Regions from separate parts of the Arthrobacter sp. Y3221087 genome, predicted to be linked through region 3. Evidence: riboswitches for the same ligand, from Rfam matches in the RefSeq annotation. Region 3 holds a riboswitch; each other region holds the start of a gene.
What was found. A riboswitch is a leader RNA that binds a small molecule or an ion and turns the genes downstream of it on or off. The one in region 3 is predicted to bind cyclic di-AMP.
Positions count from the first base shown of each region.

Region 1: another riboswitch for cyclic di-AMP. It lies ahead of AC5RUO_RS08010 (LysM peptidoglycan-binding domain-containing protein); the one in region 3 lies ahead of AC5RUO_RS17425 (C40 family peptidase).
Region 2: another riboswitch for cyclic di-AMP. It lies ahead of AC5RUO_RS13880 (aggregation-promoting factor C-terminal-like domain-containing protein); the one in region 3 lies ahead of AC5RUO_RS17425 (C40 family peptidase).

Region 1 is NZ_JBNHFE010000001.1:1,678,438-1,683,331, reverse strand. It holds gene AC5RUO_RS08025 (DNA alkylation repair protein) at 1-94, opposite strand, end outside; gene AC5RUO_RS08020 (TraR/DksA family transcriptional regulator) at 91-447, opposite strand; gene AC5RUO_RS08015 (aggregation-promoting factor C-terminal-like domain-containing protein) at 469-1,821, opposite strand; cyclic di-AMP (ydaO/yuaA leader) riboswitch at 2,102-2,272, shown strand; gene AC5RUO_RS08010 (LysM peptidoglycan-binding domain-containing protein) at 2,276-3,133, shown strand; gene AC5RUO_RS08005 (protein adenylyltransferase SelO) at 3,269-4,744, opposite strand; gene AC5RUO_RS08000 (APC family permease) at 4,741-4,894, opposite strand, start outside.
Region 2 is NZ_JBNHFE010000004.1:82,332-87,225, reverse strand. It holds gene tadA (tRNA adenosine(34) deaminase TadA) at 1-125, opposite strand, end outside; gene AC5RUO_RS13895 (phosphatase PAP2 family protein) at 187-990, shown strand; gene upp (uracil phosphoribosyltransferase) at 1,003-1,638, shown strand; gene AC5RUO_RS13885 (glyoxalase superfamily protein) at 1,684-2,058, shown strand; gene AC5RUO_RS13880 (aggregation-promoting factor C-terminal-like domain-containing protein) at 2,121-2,855, opposite strand; cyclic di-AMP (ydaO/yuaA leader) riboswitch at 2,861-3,020, opposite strand; gene AC5RUO_RS13875 (winged helix-turn-helix domain-containing protein) at 4,052-4,894, shown strand, end outside.
Region 3 is NZ_JBNHFE010000007.1:121,424-126,317, forward strand. It holds gene mobA (molybdenum cofactor guanylyltransferase) at 1-242, opposite strand, end outside; gene AC5RUO_RS17415 (HNH endonuclease) at 295-795, opposite strand; gene AC5RUO_RS17420 (NlpC/P60 family protein) at 1,086-1,859, opposite strand; gene AC5RUO_RS17425 (C40 family peptidase) at 2,020-2,703, opposite strand; cyclic di-AMP (ydaO/yuaA leader) riboswitch at 2,774-2,952, opposite strand; gene AC5RUO_RS17430 (M23 family metallopeptidase) at 3,081-3,902, opposite strand; cyclic di-AMP (ydaO/yuaA leader) riboswitch at 3,913-4,132, opposite strand; gene AC5RUO_RS17435 (iron-dependent transcriptional repressor DtxR) at 4,263-4,894, opposite strand, start outside.

The DNA.
Region 1 (4,894 bases), on a different contig from region 3:
CGACGTCGTCCGCGCGGTACCAGGAGCCCTCGTTCTGCAGTGTACGGTCGATGAATTCCGCCGCCGCGGCAACAATGTCCGGCCCCGCCGTCACTGCCGGCCTGCCGCGGCGTGGTTGATGCAGAACGCGGTCCATGGCCGGGCTTCCAGCCTGCCCTCGGCAATGGCTTCGCCGCAGACGGCGCAGGTGCCATAGGTTCCGGCGTCCAGCCGGGCGAGGGCGGCCTCCACCTGGTCCAGGCCGGCGGCGCTCTGCTTCAGGAGTGCGGCCGCCTGGGACAGCTCGAAAGCGATCGTGGCGCCCTCGGGATCGTGTTCGTCGTCGACGTTTGAATTGAGCCGGGCCGAACTGGCCGAGGCGATGTCCGCGCGAAGGTCCGGAAGCAGCGCAGCCTTCCGCTTCCGCTCCTCCTCGAGCAGCACCCGGAACCGCTCAAAATCTGGCATGGAGAAAGCCTAGCGCGCCTCTCAGTACCAGTTCCTGGCTACGGAATGGTCCCACGCCGCGCAGGGTGTACGGTAGCGGTCCCGGATATACCCGAGCCCCCACTCGATCTGCGTACGGTAGCTGGTAAGCCAGTCGCTGCCGGCGCTTCCCAGCTTGCCGGGCGGCAGGGCCTGCGGAATCCCATAGGCCCCGGAGTAGGGGTTGGTGGCGGTGGTCAGCCAGTTTGATTCCTTGGTCCAGAGCTGGGCGAGGCACAGGAACTGGTCCTGGCCCCAGCCGTAGGCTGCAAGGCGGCCGGAGGCGTAGCTCTTGGCCGCAGCGGGATCGTTGACGGAGCCGCCTGGAACGGAGGGCACGACGACGGCGGGCGGGCCGGGGATCGCAGGCGCCGGGGCAAGAGGGGCGGGGTTCGCCGGCGCCGGGTTCACGGGAGCAGGATTTACCGGGGCCGGATTTAGCGGCGCGGGATTCGCTGGCACCGGCGCTGCCGGGACCGGGTTTGCCGGAGCGGGAGGTCTTTGAGCACCGGCAGGAGCAGCATCTGCAGCTGCCTGCCGGCGGGCCTGCTCCTCGGCAGCGGCTCGTTTAGCAGCCTGGGCCGCCTCATAGGCTGCAAGCGCCGCCTGGCCTTGCCGGTATTCGCCCTCGAGCGCCGCCGTCGTGCCCTTGAGGGACGCCAGCTGCGCGGTCAGCTCTCCGCTGCGCCGCTGCTCTTCGGCGACCTGGCGGGCCACCGCGTCCTGGGCGGAACGGGCAGTGTCCAGCTTGGCCTTCGCCTCTCCGGACAGGCGTTCGCGCTCCGCCCTGGCGGTCTTTTCCTGCTCCCCCAGCGCAGCGGTGGCTTTGCCGGCGGCCTCCGCCCGGCTGACCAAATCCGCGGTCTTGGCTCCCACCACCTCAACGACGTTGAGCCCGTGGATGCTGTTGTTCTCCAGAGCTTCCAGTGCCACAAAGAATCCCATGGTGGTTCCGCCGGTCTTGTACGATCTGGCGGCCAGCGCACCAACGGCCTGTTGATGCCGCTGCAACTCCGCGTCCGCCTGGGCAGCCCGGCCTGCGAGGGCATCCACCCTGGCCGTTGCGGCCTGCAGGGCGGCATCCGCCAGTGCATAGTCGGCTGCGGAGGCCACGGCGGCCGTCCCGAGCGCTTCGGACTCGGACCGCAGGCCTTGAAGCAGGCCCGTGATGTTCTCGATCTCGGCCGCCTTCCGGGCTTCAGACTGCTGCGCCTTCTGAACGTCTTCCCACGATGGGTACCCGCCCGGCGGAGGCTCATCCGCGGCCGCCGGAAGCACGGCAGCGGGGCCGGCGAGGGCAAGTGCCAGCAGCCCTGCCAGCAACGGGGGCTTGAACATGCTTCCGGTCAGGCGCATAGCTCCGAAGCTTAGCGGGTTTCAACACGAGGTTGAGGGTTGGACAGCCTCCCCCCGCTACCTTTATAGATTTGTGACATGAATAACAAGCCACGCCAGCTGCCAAATATCACGCGAGGTCAGAAAGGTGTGCTAGTACCTCCATACGATTGCTTAATACGATAGAAGCGCCTCGTATGTTACCCAAACGTGACAATTGCTCCGCGGTCGGGTTATGGTCTTCAGGTGTCCCTCCCAAACGGGACATTCCCATCAGTATGCCGAGCCCTGCCACTGACCCGGGATTCAACCGCTTTCCAGCTGGCAGGGACGGGGGAACCAAGTTTCCACGGCCGTTACGGCCTTGGGGTTAAGTCGATAGCGCCTCCGTCCATTGTGGGCGGTTGCCTTCGGCCGGGTATCTCCAACCCGAACCCGACAGCTCACCCCGCAGGCATGGGAGAGGCGATCACACGTGTCAAAAAATTTCCCTACCGCCCGTCACCGCGCGACTCCGGCCCGCTCAATCGCGCTCCAGGGCTTGGCTGCTTCCGCAAAGTCCCAGGCACGGACGCTCAGCCGTCCGGTGCTCGCAGTTGCCGCTGCGTCCGGCATTGCGTTCGGTGTTGGAGCTCCCGCCCATGCAGGCGTGACCGGCCCGGATACCACCGAAACCGCTAGCGTCCAGGCGTACAGCGCTCCGGCAGCCGCAGTGGCTGCCCCCGCTGCCGCAGTCCCTGCCGCCGGCAACGTCTACACCGTGGTTTCCGGAGACACCCTGGGCGCCATCTCGGCCGCTCACGGCGTCAGCCTGAACGATGTGCTGGCCGCCAACGGCCTGGACATCTCCACCATCATCTACCCCGGTGACCAGATCACCATTCCGGGCGCCGGCTACGTGGCACCTGCCGCTGCTCCTGCCCCGGCCGCACCTGCCCTGGCGAACACCGGCTCCACCGTGAACTATGCCTCCGCGGCCGTTGCCCCGGCTCCGGCCCCGGCTCCCGCACCTGCCGCGACCGGCACCGGCACCGGTGCAGCCATCCTGGCTTCCGCCTACGGCCAGCTGGGCGTGCAGCAGGACTGCACCGCCATGGTGGAGAAGGCCCTCCGCTCCGTCGGCAAGTCCGTCGGTGACCTGGCTCCCGGCCAGTTCTACCAGTACGGCACCACCGTGGGCACCCCCGCCCCCGGCGACCTGGTGATCACTGCAGGCCACGTGGGCGTCTACGCCGGCGACGGCCAGGTTGTCAGCGGCGGCGTGGACGGCTACAAGACCGAAGTCCACTCCATCAGCTGGCTCGGCGGAGCTTCCTTCGTCCGGGTAGCGTAGTTACCCCGCGCAACTGAAGCAGCCGCACCAAGAGCTGCGCACAGAAGGGCGGCAGCCGGGAAGACCCGGCTGCCGCCCTTGTCGTATTTAACGTGTTGCCACCGGGGCCCCGCCGCCACTTTGCGGCTCAGCCTGTCACGTGCCGCAGAACGTCATGTACTTGCCGAAGTCTTCCGGCGCGCCTTCGGCGTAACGTTCCAGCCCGGGTCGCTCTTCGTAAGGGGCGCCCACTGCTTCAAGGAGCCTGGTAAGCGGCTCCAGGTCGCCGCCGGTGGCCGCAGCGAGAGCCTCTTCCACCAGATGGTTGCGCGGAATGTACACAGGATTCACCCGGTCCATCCGGTCCGCATCCGGCTTCATGGACCGCCAGCGCCCGGCCCAGGCGTCGAATGCTGCCAGGTCCATGACCATGCCCCGGACAGGCCTGTCATTTCCACGCGCTGCTTCGCCCAGGTTGCGGAAGAACCGCGTGTAGTCCACCGGGCCGTCCTTCAGGATCGCAACCACCCCGTCCACCAGTTCGGATGCCGCTTCGGCCTCAGGGCTTCCCGCGGGGCTGCCGGGCAGGCCCAGCTTGGTCCTCATCCCGTCGAACCAAGCATCGCTGTACTGCCTGCGGAATTCGCCCAGCGCCTCCACGGCGGGAGCGACGGCCTGCTCCTGATCCTCGTTGATCAGCGGAAGGATCGACTCGGCGAGGCGCGCCAGGTTCCATTCGGCAATAACAGGCTGGTTGGCGTAGGCGTACCGCCCGCCCACGTCAATGGAGCTGTAGACGGCGGCGGGATTGAAATCGTCCATGAACGCACAGGGCCCGTAGTCGATGGTCTCGCCGGAAATGGTCATGTTGTCCGTGTTCATCACGCCGTGGACGAAGCCCACCAGCATCCATTGCGCCACCAGCGCGGCCTGGGCCGACACCACCGCCCGGAAAAGCGCAAGATACGGATTCTCAGCTTTAGCGGCGGCGGGGTAATGCCGGCTGATGGCGTGGTCCGCCAGGCGGCGCAGCAGCTCGAGGTTGTCCGTGGCCCGCGCATACTGGAAACTCCCCACCCGCAGGTGGCTGCTGGCCACCCGGGCCAGGACTGCCCCGGGCAGCATCTCGTCCCGGCGCACCAGGCGTCCGGTGCCGACGACGGCGAGAGACCTGGTGGTGGGAATCCCCAGCGCGTGCATTGCCTCACTGACGAGGTATTCCCGGAGCATGGGCCCGACGACGGCACGCCCGTCACCTGCACGCGCAAAAGGTGTGCGGCCCGAGCCTTTGAGGTGGATATCGCGCAGGCGGCCGTTGGCGTCCAGGATCTCGCCAAGCAGGAGGGCCCGCCCGTCCCCCAGGAGGGGTGAGTATCCGCCGAACTGGTGCCCGGCGTAGGCCTGGGCCACCGGCGCCGCCCCCTCCGGCACGTGGTTGCCCAGCAGCAACCGCACACCCTCCGCGCTGCGAAGGTAGGGGGCATCAAGCCCGAGCTCTTCCGCGAGGGCGTCGTTGAAGACCAGGAGCCGGGGCTCCGGAGCTTCCTCCGCCTGCCAGGGAACAGCCATGTCTGGCAGTTCGCTGGCGAAGCGGCTTTCGAGGATGACCGTTGATTCTGCAGCGGTAGTCATGGGTTAACCCTATCCCCGCGGTTGGTCCGTCGGTTGATCAGCCAGGTGACAAGCCATAGGATCACGCCGATTGCCATCAGCCCGCCGGCTACCTGGTACTGGATGATATTGCGGCCTACCCATGGTCCTGCGAGGAATGCACACAGCAGG
Region 2 (4,894 bases), on a different contig from region 3:
CCCAGCACCGCGCCGTCGGGCCCCAGCACCACGGCGCCGATTGGCACATCCTCTGTTGCAAGGGCGCGGCGGGCCTCCGCAAGGGCAAGACCCATCCACGTGTCGTGTTTTCCAGTGGAGACCATGGCTCAATGATAGTTTCGAAGGATACCCTGAGCCCGTGACGACCAGCCCCGGGAGGCACAAATGAGCACCGTCCGTGACCGCGTGGACAGATGGTTCAAACCATATGCCGCCCTGTGGCTGACCCTGATCATCGGTGGAACCCTTGTGCTTGCCATGGCGCTGCTGGGCGCCGAGGTGTACTCGGACGTGGTGGATGAGGAAGGCCTGGCCAGCCTCGATATTCCTGCACTCGACTATTCGCAGTCACTGCGGAACCCCGAAACGGACGCCTTCGTCACCGCATTCACAAACATCGGTGGCGGGGTCGGGATGCCCATCCTCGCGAGCATCCTCACCGCCTGGCTCACGTTCCTGAGCCGGTCCTGGCGGCCGCTGATCCTGGTTGGCGGTGCAGCCGCGGTGTCCACCACGGCAACCACGATCGGCAAGCGCCTGGTGGGCCGGACCCGTCCCGAACATACGGAGGCCGTGCCACCGTATGAAACCACGCCGTCCTTTCCAAGTGGCCATACCCTGAACACCACCGTGGTGATCGGCGTGCTGCTCTATATCCTGTGCCTGCACTTCTTCAAGCTGTGGGTCCGCATCACCGCCATCACAACGGGCGTGATCTTCATCATCGCGATGGGATTGAGCCGGGTATACCTGGGGCACCACTGGCTCACGGACGTGATGGCCGGCTGGCTGCTGGGCCTCGCGTGGGTGCTGATGGTCATACTTGCCCACCGGCTGTTCCACATGATCAGGCGGCGGGAGCACGTGGGCCCGGCACCCGATTTCGAGCATCCAGTGGTGCGGGATGTGGTGGTTGATGCCCTGCATCACGACGGCCCCGGCGGGCACGGGAAGGACAACGCCGGGTGATAGTTTTGACGCATGCGAACTCTCGTTGTGGACCACCCGCTCGTCGCCCATAAGCTCACCGTCCTGAGGGACAAAAACACCCCGTCCCCGGTGTTCCGGCAGTTGACCGAAGAGCTGGTGACCCTCCTCGCCTACGAGGCGACCCGCGAAGTCCGCACCGAACCCGTCACCATTGAAACGCCCGTCAGCAGTACCGTGGGAACCGCATTCACCAAGCCCACCCCGCTGGTGGTACCCATCCTGCGCGCCGGCCTGGGCATGCTCGAGGGCATGACCAAGCTCGTCCCCACCGCCGAAGTGGGGTTCCTCGGCATGGCCCGGGATGAAGAAACCCTGGACATCATCACCTACGCCGAACGGCTTCCCGAAGACCTCACCGACCGCCAGATCTTCGTCCTGGACCCCATGCTCGCCACCGGCGGAACCCTGCGCGAGGCTATCAAGTTCTTGTTCAAGCGCGGCGCCTCGGACGTCACCTGCATCTGCCTGCTGGCCGCACCTGAGGGCCTCGCCAAGCTGGAAGAGGAACTCGCGGACGCCAACGTGACGATTGTCCTGGCATCCATCGACGAGAAGTTGAACGACAAGTCCTACATTGTTCCCGGGCTCGGGGACGCGGGCGACCGCCTGTACGGCATCGCCGGCTGAGGTTCAAGCCTTCCAAGACCATGGGCTCAGCCGTAGCCTGTGCCCATGGACTGGAAACTTGAACTCGTGTTTGTCCCTGTGTCCGATGTGGACCGTGCCAAGGATTTTTACGTCAACAAGGTTGGCTTCAACGCCGATTTCGACCAGCGCCCCACCGACTCCATCCGCTTCGTCCAGCTGACTCCGCCGGGCTCGGCCTGCTCCATCTGCATTGGTGAAGGACTTACGGACGCCCCTCCGGGGACCGGTTCCAACCTCCAGCTGGTGGTCAACGACATCGAAGCCGCGCACCGCCACCTCAAGGAGAACGGCGTGGACGTCAGCGACGTGGACGTGCAGGGCTGGGGCCACTTCGTCTACTTCGCCGATCCGGACGGCAACAGGTGGGCAGTGCAGTACATCCCGGGACGGGATTCTTAAGCCCAAAAATCCCCGGCCCTCACGCACGGACAGCGGAAGGGCCGGGGAAATTCAGCAGCGGCTTAGTACCAGTTGTTGGCGTAGTGGAAGTTCAGCGCGCCACAGGGGGACTGGTAGCGCTCCTTGATGTAGTTCAGGCCCCAGTTGATCTGTGTGCGGTAGTTGGTGAGGTAGTCCGCACCGGCGCTGGCCATCTTCTCGGCGGGCAGGGACTGGACGATGCCGTAGGCACCGCTGCTGGGGTTGGTGGCCGTGGTGGTCCAGTCGGATTCCTTGGTCCAGAGCGTCACCAGGCACTGCATCTGGTCCTGGGCCCAGCCGTAGGAACCAAGCTGGCCGGCGGCGTAGGCCTGCGCGCCTGCCGGGTCATTGACCGCGACGACGGGAGCCGGCTCGGGTGCAGGTGCCGGAGCGGGCTCCGGTGCGGGTGCGGGCTCGGGTGCCGGAGCAGGCTCAGCCGCGGGGACGGGCTCCGGCGCGGGTGCGGGGGCCGGCTCGGCGGCCTGGGGAACAACGTTGATTTCGGCGGGGGCGGGAGACTCGGCCGGGTTGGACCGGATCTCGCTCTTCTCGATGCTCATCTGCGAATCGGAGTCCGCCGCCGTGGTGCTTGTGGTGGACGCCGCGGGAATAAAAGCATTCGTCGCCTGGCCGGCGGCGCCGAGGCCTACCAGCAGCGCACCGGACGTTACGAGGACCGCGGCACGCTTGCCGAGGGTGAACTTCTTGCCTTCCGGACGCTGGAAATCGCTGTCGGAACCCTGTTTCGGGCGCGGTTTAGCCGGGAATGTAAACATGATGAATCGCCTCTCACACCTGCGGAGTTAGCTGTCGGGTTCGGATGAGGGCATCCGGCCGCACGGAAATATCACGTGCTGGCTTAACCCCAAGGGCAAATCAATGCCCGGGACGGTGGGTCCCCCGCCTCTGCCTTCGATCAAGCGGAATCCGGGAAGTGGCAGAGCTTGGCGTCATCCGGATATACGGCCCGAACGGGAACCGTACCCAATCGACGCTACAGGAGTTCAGCGCTTAAGTCACATTTAGGTAACGGACATCACGATGACGGCGCGTCGACTTGTGCCAGTCGGCGCACAAGTGCAGGTGGAGGGCCATGCGTCTGGCCCGGCTGTGATGCGGCCGTGACCTTCCCTTCGTGGGCCTGGCTATTCATTGCGTTGGAAAAGTCCCGTCCGCTGGTTCCCTCCGCGGCCGAGGCCTGGCCTCTTCACCCAAACGGGGCGGTCCTGGGCGGCGTCCATCGCGATGAGTAACAGCGCCTGGACCTCCGGTGTGGACGGGCGGAGCCTGCGCGGCAGTTCAAGCCGTCGAACTTGGGAGCATCGCATCCAGTGGTCACAGTCCAGTCGACCGTACATACGGCGCTCGCGGCCGGGAGGTATTCGGCCCGGACGCGTGGGCCAGGTGCAGGGAGCGGAGTTGATCCTGGGCCTGCGGGACGATAAACGCGGGCTTGCGGGAAAATTTCTTCCCTGCTCCGCGCGCCGCTGGACACGCGCCGGGGCAGTAGGGGGCGATTTTGGCAATTCGCACTCACTTGAATAAAAAACTTCGCGGAGTCGCCTTTCGCGAAGAATATTCTGCCAACAGCCCTATTCGTGGCGGCAAATCGGATAACGAATGTTATTCTTTGGCTTCCGCCAGAATCGTGATCTGCGCCACAATAGAGCATTTCGTCTCACAATGCGGACGATTCGATCCATTGTTACTTGCAAGTTGCCATTGTTACGCTGCACACTTCCAATGTGAACAAGAACTCAACAGCACCTGCAGCCGCAGAATATTGGCCCAGCACATCAGCTGCTGCCGACATGCGCTGTTGTCGAATGCACGCCTGACCTTCTCCACCCATCGAAGTTCTTAGGCATTCGCCCCCCAGCCCAGCGTCGGGCGCCCCTCCCCAGTTCGCATTGCGGGGAAACCCAGCATTCGAGCCGCGATGGCGGCCATTCACATTGAGGTAAGCAATCCCATGTCTGTTGCATCCGGATACGTCCACATCTCTGTCCGTAACGCCGCCAAGGCAGGCCAGCCCTCCGGCCTCCGCCCCGGATTTGGCCCGCGCCCGTCAATTTCGCCGTCTTCCGGAAGCAGCTTTCCCGCCCAGGGCTACGCGCCGCAGGGCTACAACCCCAACTCCTACGGGCAGCTCCGCGCCGTTCCCACGGCTGACTCCGCTCCCGTAACGGCACCCACGCCCGTGGTGGCAGGACCCAACGCCGTCCGCCCGGTGGCCAATGACAATGTTGCCCGCGGGTTCGTCCTGTACATGGGCATCGACGAGGAAACCGCTGCAGCTGCCGGCACCTCCATCGCCAAGCTTGCGCAGGAAATCCGCGCCTACGCCCAGTCCCTGGTAACCGGCGCCGAAAGCTACGCAGCCGTTGCCGTTGCCCCGGCCGGCACCCCCGGTTCCGCGCTCGACGTCGTCCGTTCCACCTTCGGCGACCCCACCGTGAACTCCCGCCAGCGCTCCGAGACGCCCCGTCCGCAGCAGCCGCAGGAGCCGCGCCCGTCCGGCGTGCTGATCGACCTTGCCCGCCGCGAAGTCCACCTCGACGGCGAATCGCTCAACCTGACGTTCAAGGAGTTCGAGCTCCTCAACTACCTGGTGGAGAACGGCACCCGCACCGTGGGCCGCGACGAACTGCTCGAAGGCCTGTGGCGGAACGCCGAGGAAGTGCCCAACGAGCGCACCATCGACGTCCACATCCGCCGCCTCCGCTCCAAGCTGGGCCGCCTCGCCAACACGGTCCGCACCGTCCGCGGACAGGGCTACCGCTTCTACGAGCACCCGGAAGTAGTGGTCTGGGCC
Region 3 (4,894 bases):
GCAATGGCGGCGGCGGGGCCTGCAAACTCTGGCTGCTCCCGGCAGGACAAAACGCCCTCCGGCAGGCGCCCCGGATCCGGACCGACCACCACAGTCCGGCGGGCACCGGACGCCGCATCAAGGGATCGTTCCAGCAAGGTGGCACCGCGGAAAAGCAGGTGCTGTTTCGGTACTCCGCCCAGCCGGGAGGACCGGCCTCCGGCGAGGATCAAGGCATCGAAATGCGGCATTGGCTCTTGCACCGTTCCAGCCTAGCCAGCGGCAGGCAGGGACGCACAAACAGGGAAGGACCGGTCAGGCAGCGCGCTCGGGCAGCAGGAAGGGGTCCCACGCGGGGGTGGGCTTCTCCAGCTCCTTGATCTGCCAGATGGTGCCGCGCGGAGGCTCCGGAACGAAGCGCAGCTTCCAGCCCATTTCCGCGGGCGTATGGTCACCCTTGGCGTTGTTGCAGCGGAGGCAGGCAGCCACCAGGTTTTCCCAGGAGTCGGCTCCGCCGCGTGATTTTGGGTGGACATGGTCGATCGTGTGCGCAGCCTTGCCGCAGTAGGCACACTTGTGCCCGTCCCGTCTCAGCACACCCCGCCGGCTGACGGCGGTGGCCTGGTTGTAGCGCGGGCGGATGTAGCGGTTGAGGAGGATCACCGAGGGACGGCCCAGTATTTCCTGTGGACCTACCACGGGGTCGTCCCCTTCGGCCACCACGCTCGCCTTGCCCGTGAGCACAAGCACCAGCGCCCGGCGGAAAGTGACAACCGCCAGCGGTTCATATCCAGCATTCAGAACGAGAGTGCGCATGCACGTACCTCTTCACGGCCGCACCCGTCAGGGGCACGAGGGCCGGCTGCCCTCGGCATGTCCGGGCTATGGATCGACACCACAAGAGTAAACACAGAAGCGCACTATCAGCTAATCGCCCTCGGGAAGGCATTTGATCCGTCCGCTGGCAGGCCATCTCCTGGAGCCCTCCGCACGGACCGGCCGCAGGCCCCGCCTGCTTCCCTTAAAAGGGAAAGGACCCCTGCTTTGTGGGCAGGGGTCCTTCCTCCATCGCCGGCCGTCGGGGGCGCCGGCCGGGGACGCGGGGACTAGTTGACGCGGATGAAAACCGGGCCGGAGCCAACGTTGGCGCTGAAGACCACCGTCTGGTTGCCGTTGTAGCCGCCGTGGACCGCCTGGCCGTTGCCTGCGTAGACAGCAATGTGCGCCATGCCGGCGCCGCCATCAGCGTAGTAGATCAGGTCGCCGGGCTGGGCTTCGGCAGCGCTCACCGTGCGGCCCAGTGACAGGTAGCCTGCAGGCCAGTCGTGGAAGTTGATGCCAACGGCCGCCAGGGAGTTGGTCACCAGCATGGTGCAGTCCTGCATGACACCCAGCTGGGCGTAGGCGGCGGACAGGATGGCTGCAGCCTTGCCGCTGGCGGAAGCCGGCGCGGCAGGAGCAGACGCAGCAGAAACCTTGGCGGTGACCTTCGGAGCGGGAGCGGTCTGGGCAACCGGGGCAGGGGCCGCCGGCGCGGCTTCCTCTACCACAACCTCGGGCTCTTCCACGACCACGGGCGCCGGCGTGGTGGTCACGGCAGGCTTCTCGTAGGTGATGGCGATGGTGGAAGCAGCGGAGATGGGAGCTTCGATGGCCGATTCAACTTCCAGGGCGGACGCCGGAGCGGAGTCACGCTGGATATTGGCGTCGGCGGCGTTGGCGGCGACGCCGCTGGTCAGCACCAGGCCGGAGGCCGCAGCGATCACGGCGGCCTGGCGACCTACGCCGCCGGCGTTGTCGCCCACAGCCTTGGCAATGACGGCGATCGAGCTGGTTTTGGTGACCTCGGCACGGTGCCGTGCGGTAGCACGAGTAGTCATCAGTTCTCTCTTTCGATTACCTCGGGGCCTGTGGGCAACCCGAGAGTTTTGGACGCGCCGGCATCTTGGGGGTACGTCGGCGCGCCCCGAACGGGGATGGTGGTTTAGCGAAAAAGTGCGGGCAAAGAAATAGTTCCCGGGGCCGAAGCCCCAAGAACTATTAGCCTGCGAGGGTGTAGAAGGAGGAGGTGCCGGTGGCGGCGACGGAGTGCAGCAGAGTGCCCTGGGAGGGGTTGAGTGCGCTGATCATCATGCCGTTGCCGACGTAGATGCCGACGTGTGCACCGCCGTTCTGCATCACCAGGTCACCCGGCTGGGGGGTGGAGGTGGGGGTCATGGCGGTCCATGCGTTCACGCGCGGGATGCTGATGCCGGCCTGGGCGTAAACCCACTGGGTGAAGCCCGAGCAATCCCAACCGGAGGTGGGGCTGGTGCCACCCCAGACGTAGGGGCTGCCAATGCCCGTGTAGGCGATGGCGGCGAGTCCGGTGGTGGCCGCAGAAGCGGCGGTCGCAACAACCTTTTCTGCCGCGGTTGACGCCGTTGACTCGGCGGAAGTGGCGGTCTCGTCCTCGTCGTCGGAGGTTGACTGCACGGTCACGCGTTCAACAACGGGAGCGGCGACGGTGGTGACCACCGGGCGCTCGAAGGAAACGGTGGCGGTAGGTGCTGCGGTGACTGCAAGTGCTGTCTGCGCGGAACCCGACTCGGTGGAAGCGGAGACACCGGCGGTGGTGTCCGCGGTGGCCGGCAGCCCCATGGCAAGGACAAGGCCGGAAGCGGCTGCAACAACAGCAGCCTGGCGACCCACTGTCCCGGCGTTGGCACTAACAGCCTTGGACACGGCGTCCAAAGGGTTGGTACGGACCGGTTGCGCACGGTGGCGCGCAGAATTATGGCGTGAAGACACGAAGGTAGCCTCTCCCAATGCCTGCGAGGTGAGCTGTCGGATTCGGATGGGAGTCACCCGGCCGCGCCGCTTCAAGGAAGCTTTGCGACTTAACCCCAAGGCCTTCCGTGAAGAAGGCCAAAATTGGTTCCCCCGCCCCTGCCAGACGATGAAATGCGAACGGACCTTGAGCGGTGGCAGAGTTAGGCAATCCGCACAAGAGCGTCAACTTCGGAAAAGTTGACGCGAGTTAGACGGTACAGGAGTTTTGACTGAATGTCACATTAAGGTCACGGCTGGTCACGGCAATTCGAGAGTCGGCAATCATTTGACTAGAGCCAGCCCGTCGGATCCACTACTTCGCCGTTGACCTGCACCTCAAAGTGCAGGTGGCATCCGGTGGAGGCTCCGGTGGTTCCGCTCAGTGCCACAACCTCGCCGCGCGAGACCGTCTGGCCCTCAGTCACATTGAAGGACGAGAGGTGGTTGTACGTGGTCTCCAGGCCGTTTCCGTGGTCGATCACCACGCGGTTGCCGCCGCCGAACTGGTGCCAGCCGACGAACGTCACGGTGCCGGTGGCAGCCGCGAGAACCGAGGTCCCGCACTGGGCAACGTAGTCCTGCCCGCGGTGGAAGTCGCCGGATCCACCCGTGATGGGGCTGACGCGGTAACCGAAGGGCGAGGCTGTGGTCAGCGACGCCAGCGGGGCGCCCAGGCTTCCGGTGGATGCGGCGCGGGAAACAGCGCCGGCGGACTGGGCGCTCAGGAGCTGCTTGAGCTTGCCGTCTGGATCCGCCTGGGTCACTACGGCCGAGCGGCTGAAGTCGATCTGCGCTCCGGCTTCGGCGGAGATAGCGGGCTGCGGGGTGACGGCGGCGGCCGCAACAGGCGCAATGCCCGTCTCGCCGGTGGCCATGACTGGGCTGGTGGCCGGAACAGTAACGGTGAGCACCAGGCCGGTGGCGGCGAGTGCCATGCCGGCCTTCTGGCCGATGCCGCTCGCCGAGGCGAACTCGGTGATCTGCCGGAACGGACCCCGACGGCGCCGCGCATCACGGTGGAGATCGCGGGGGCGCTCCGTGTGGATGACTTCGGCGACGCGCGGCGCCGAAGCGGGGCCAGCGGCGCGGCGGCGCCCCCTGGAGGTCTGCATGGACAAGAAGGATTCCTCTCTGGAAAGCCTGCGAAGTTAGCTGTCGGATTCGGGTCAGAGAGTGCAAAGACCCGGTCCGCCGTAAGCAAGCTTCGGCACAGAGATATCCGCTGAGGGATTCCTTCACTGGAAGAGGCTTGCTGCTGACGGACTTCACCCCAAGGCAGTCCCCCGCTGCCGCTTGTGGTTCCCCCGCCTCTGCCAGTTAGTGACTCGTGCTCCTGATCCGCTGGCAGAGCTCGGCTCCGGATCAGGTAACGCTTTTGTATCAACGCTTGGTTCAACTATAGGGGCTTAAGGCCCTAGGTAACAATTCCGTTATCTTGGCGTTACCGGCGTCACACCGGGCGGTCGGCCTTCCTAGCGAACGTGAACGAACACGTGCGCGGCAACCTCCGGCGGGAGTTCCAGAGCGCCTTCAATGCCGGGCACGCGGACCGAGATGTAGTCGCCCACACGTTCAAGAGTTACCGCGGCGCCTGGGCGGATGCCTCCCTCATCGAGCTGGGACAGCAGTTCCGGCTCCACCTGGATGGGCTCTGCCAGCCGGCTGACCGTGACCTCCGACGCAGGCCCGTAGGACTTCATGGCTTCCAGGAGGCTCGTCACCGTATCGCTGGAGGCAAGTGCGGGCTGGCCACCAAGTGCGGCAAGGCCCGGAATCGGATTGCCGTACGGCGATTCGGTGGGATGGTCCAGCATCTCGTAGATGCGCCGCTCCACCCGCTCGCTCATCACGTGCTCCCAGCGGCAGGCTTCGTCGTGCACATAAGCCCAGTCCAGCCCGATCACGTCGGCCAGGAGCCGCTCGGCCAGGCGATGCTTGCGCATGACCTCGGTGGCGCGCTTGCGGCCGACTTCAGTGAGCTCCAGGTGCCGGTCGCCGGAGACCACAACCAGGCCGTCGCGCTCCATCCTGCCGATGGTCTGGGACACCGTGGGACCCGAGTGGCGCAGGCGTTCCGCGATACGGGCCCGCAGGGCAACGATGT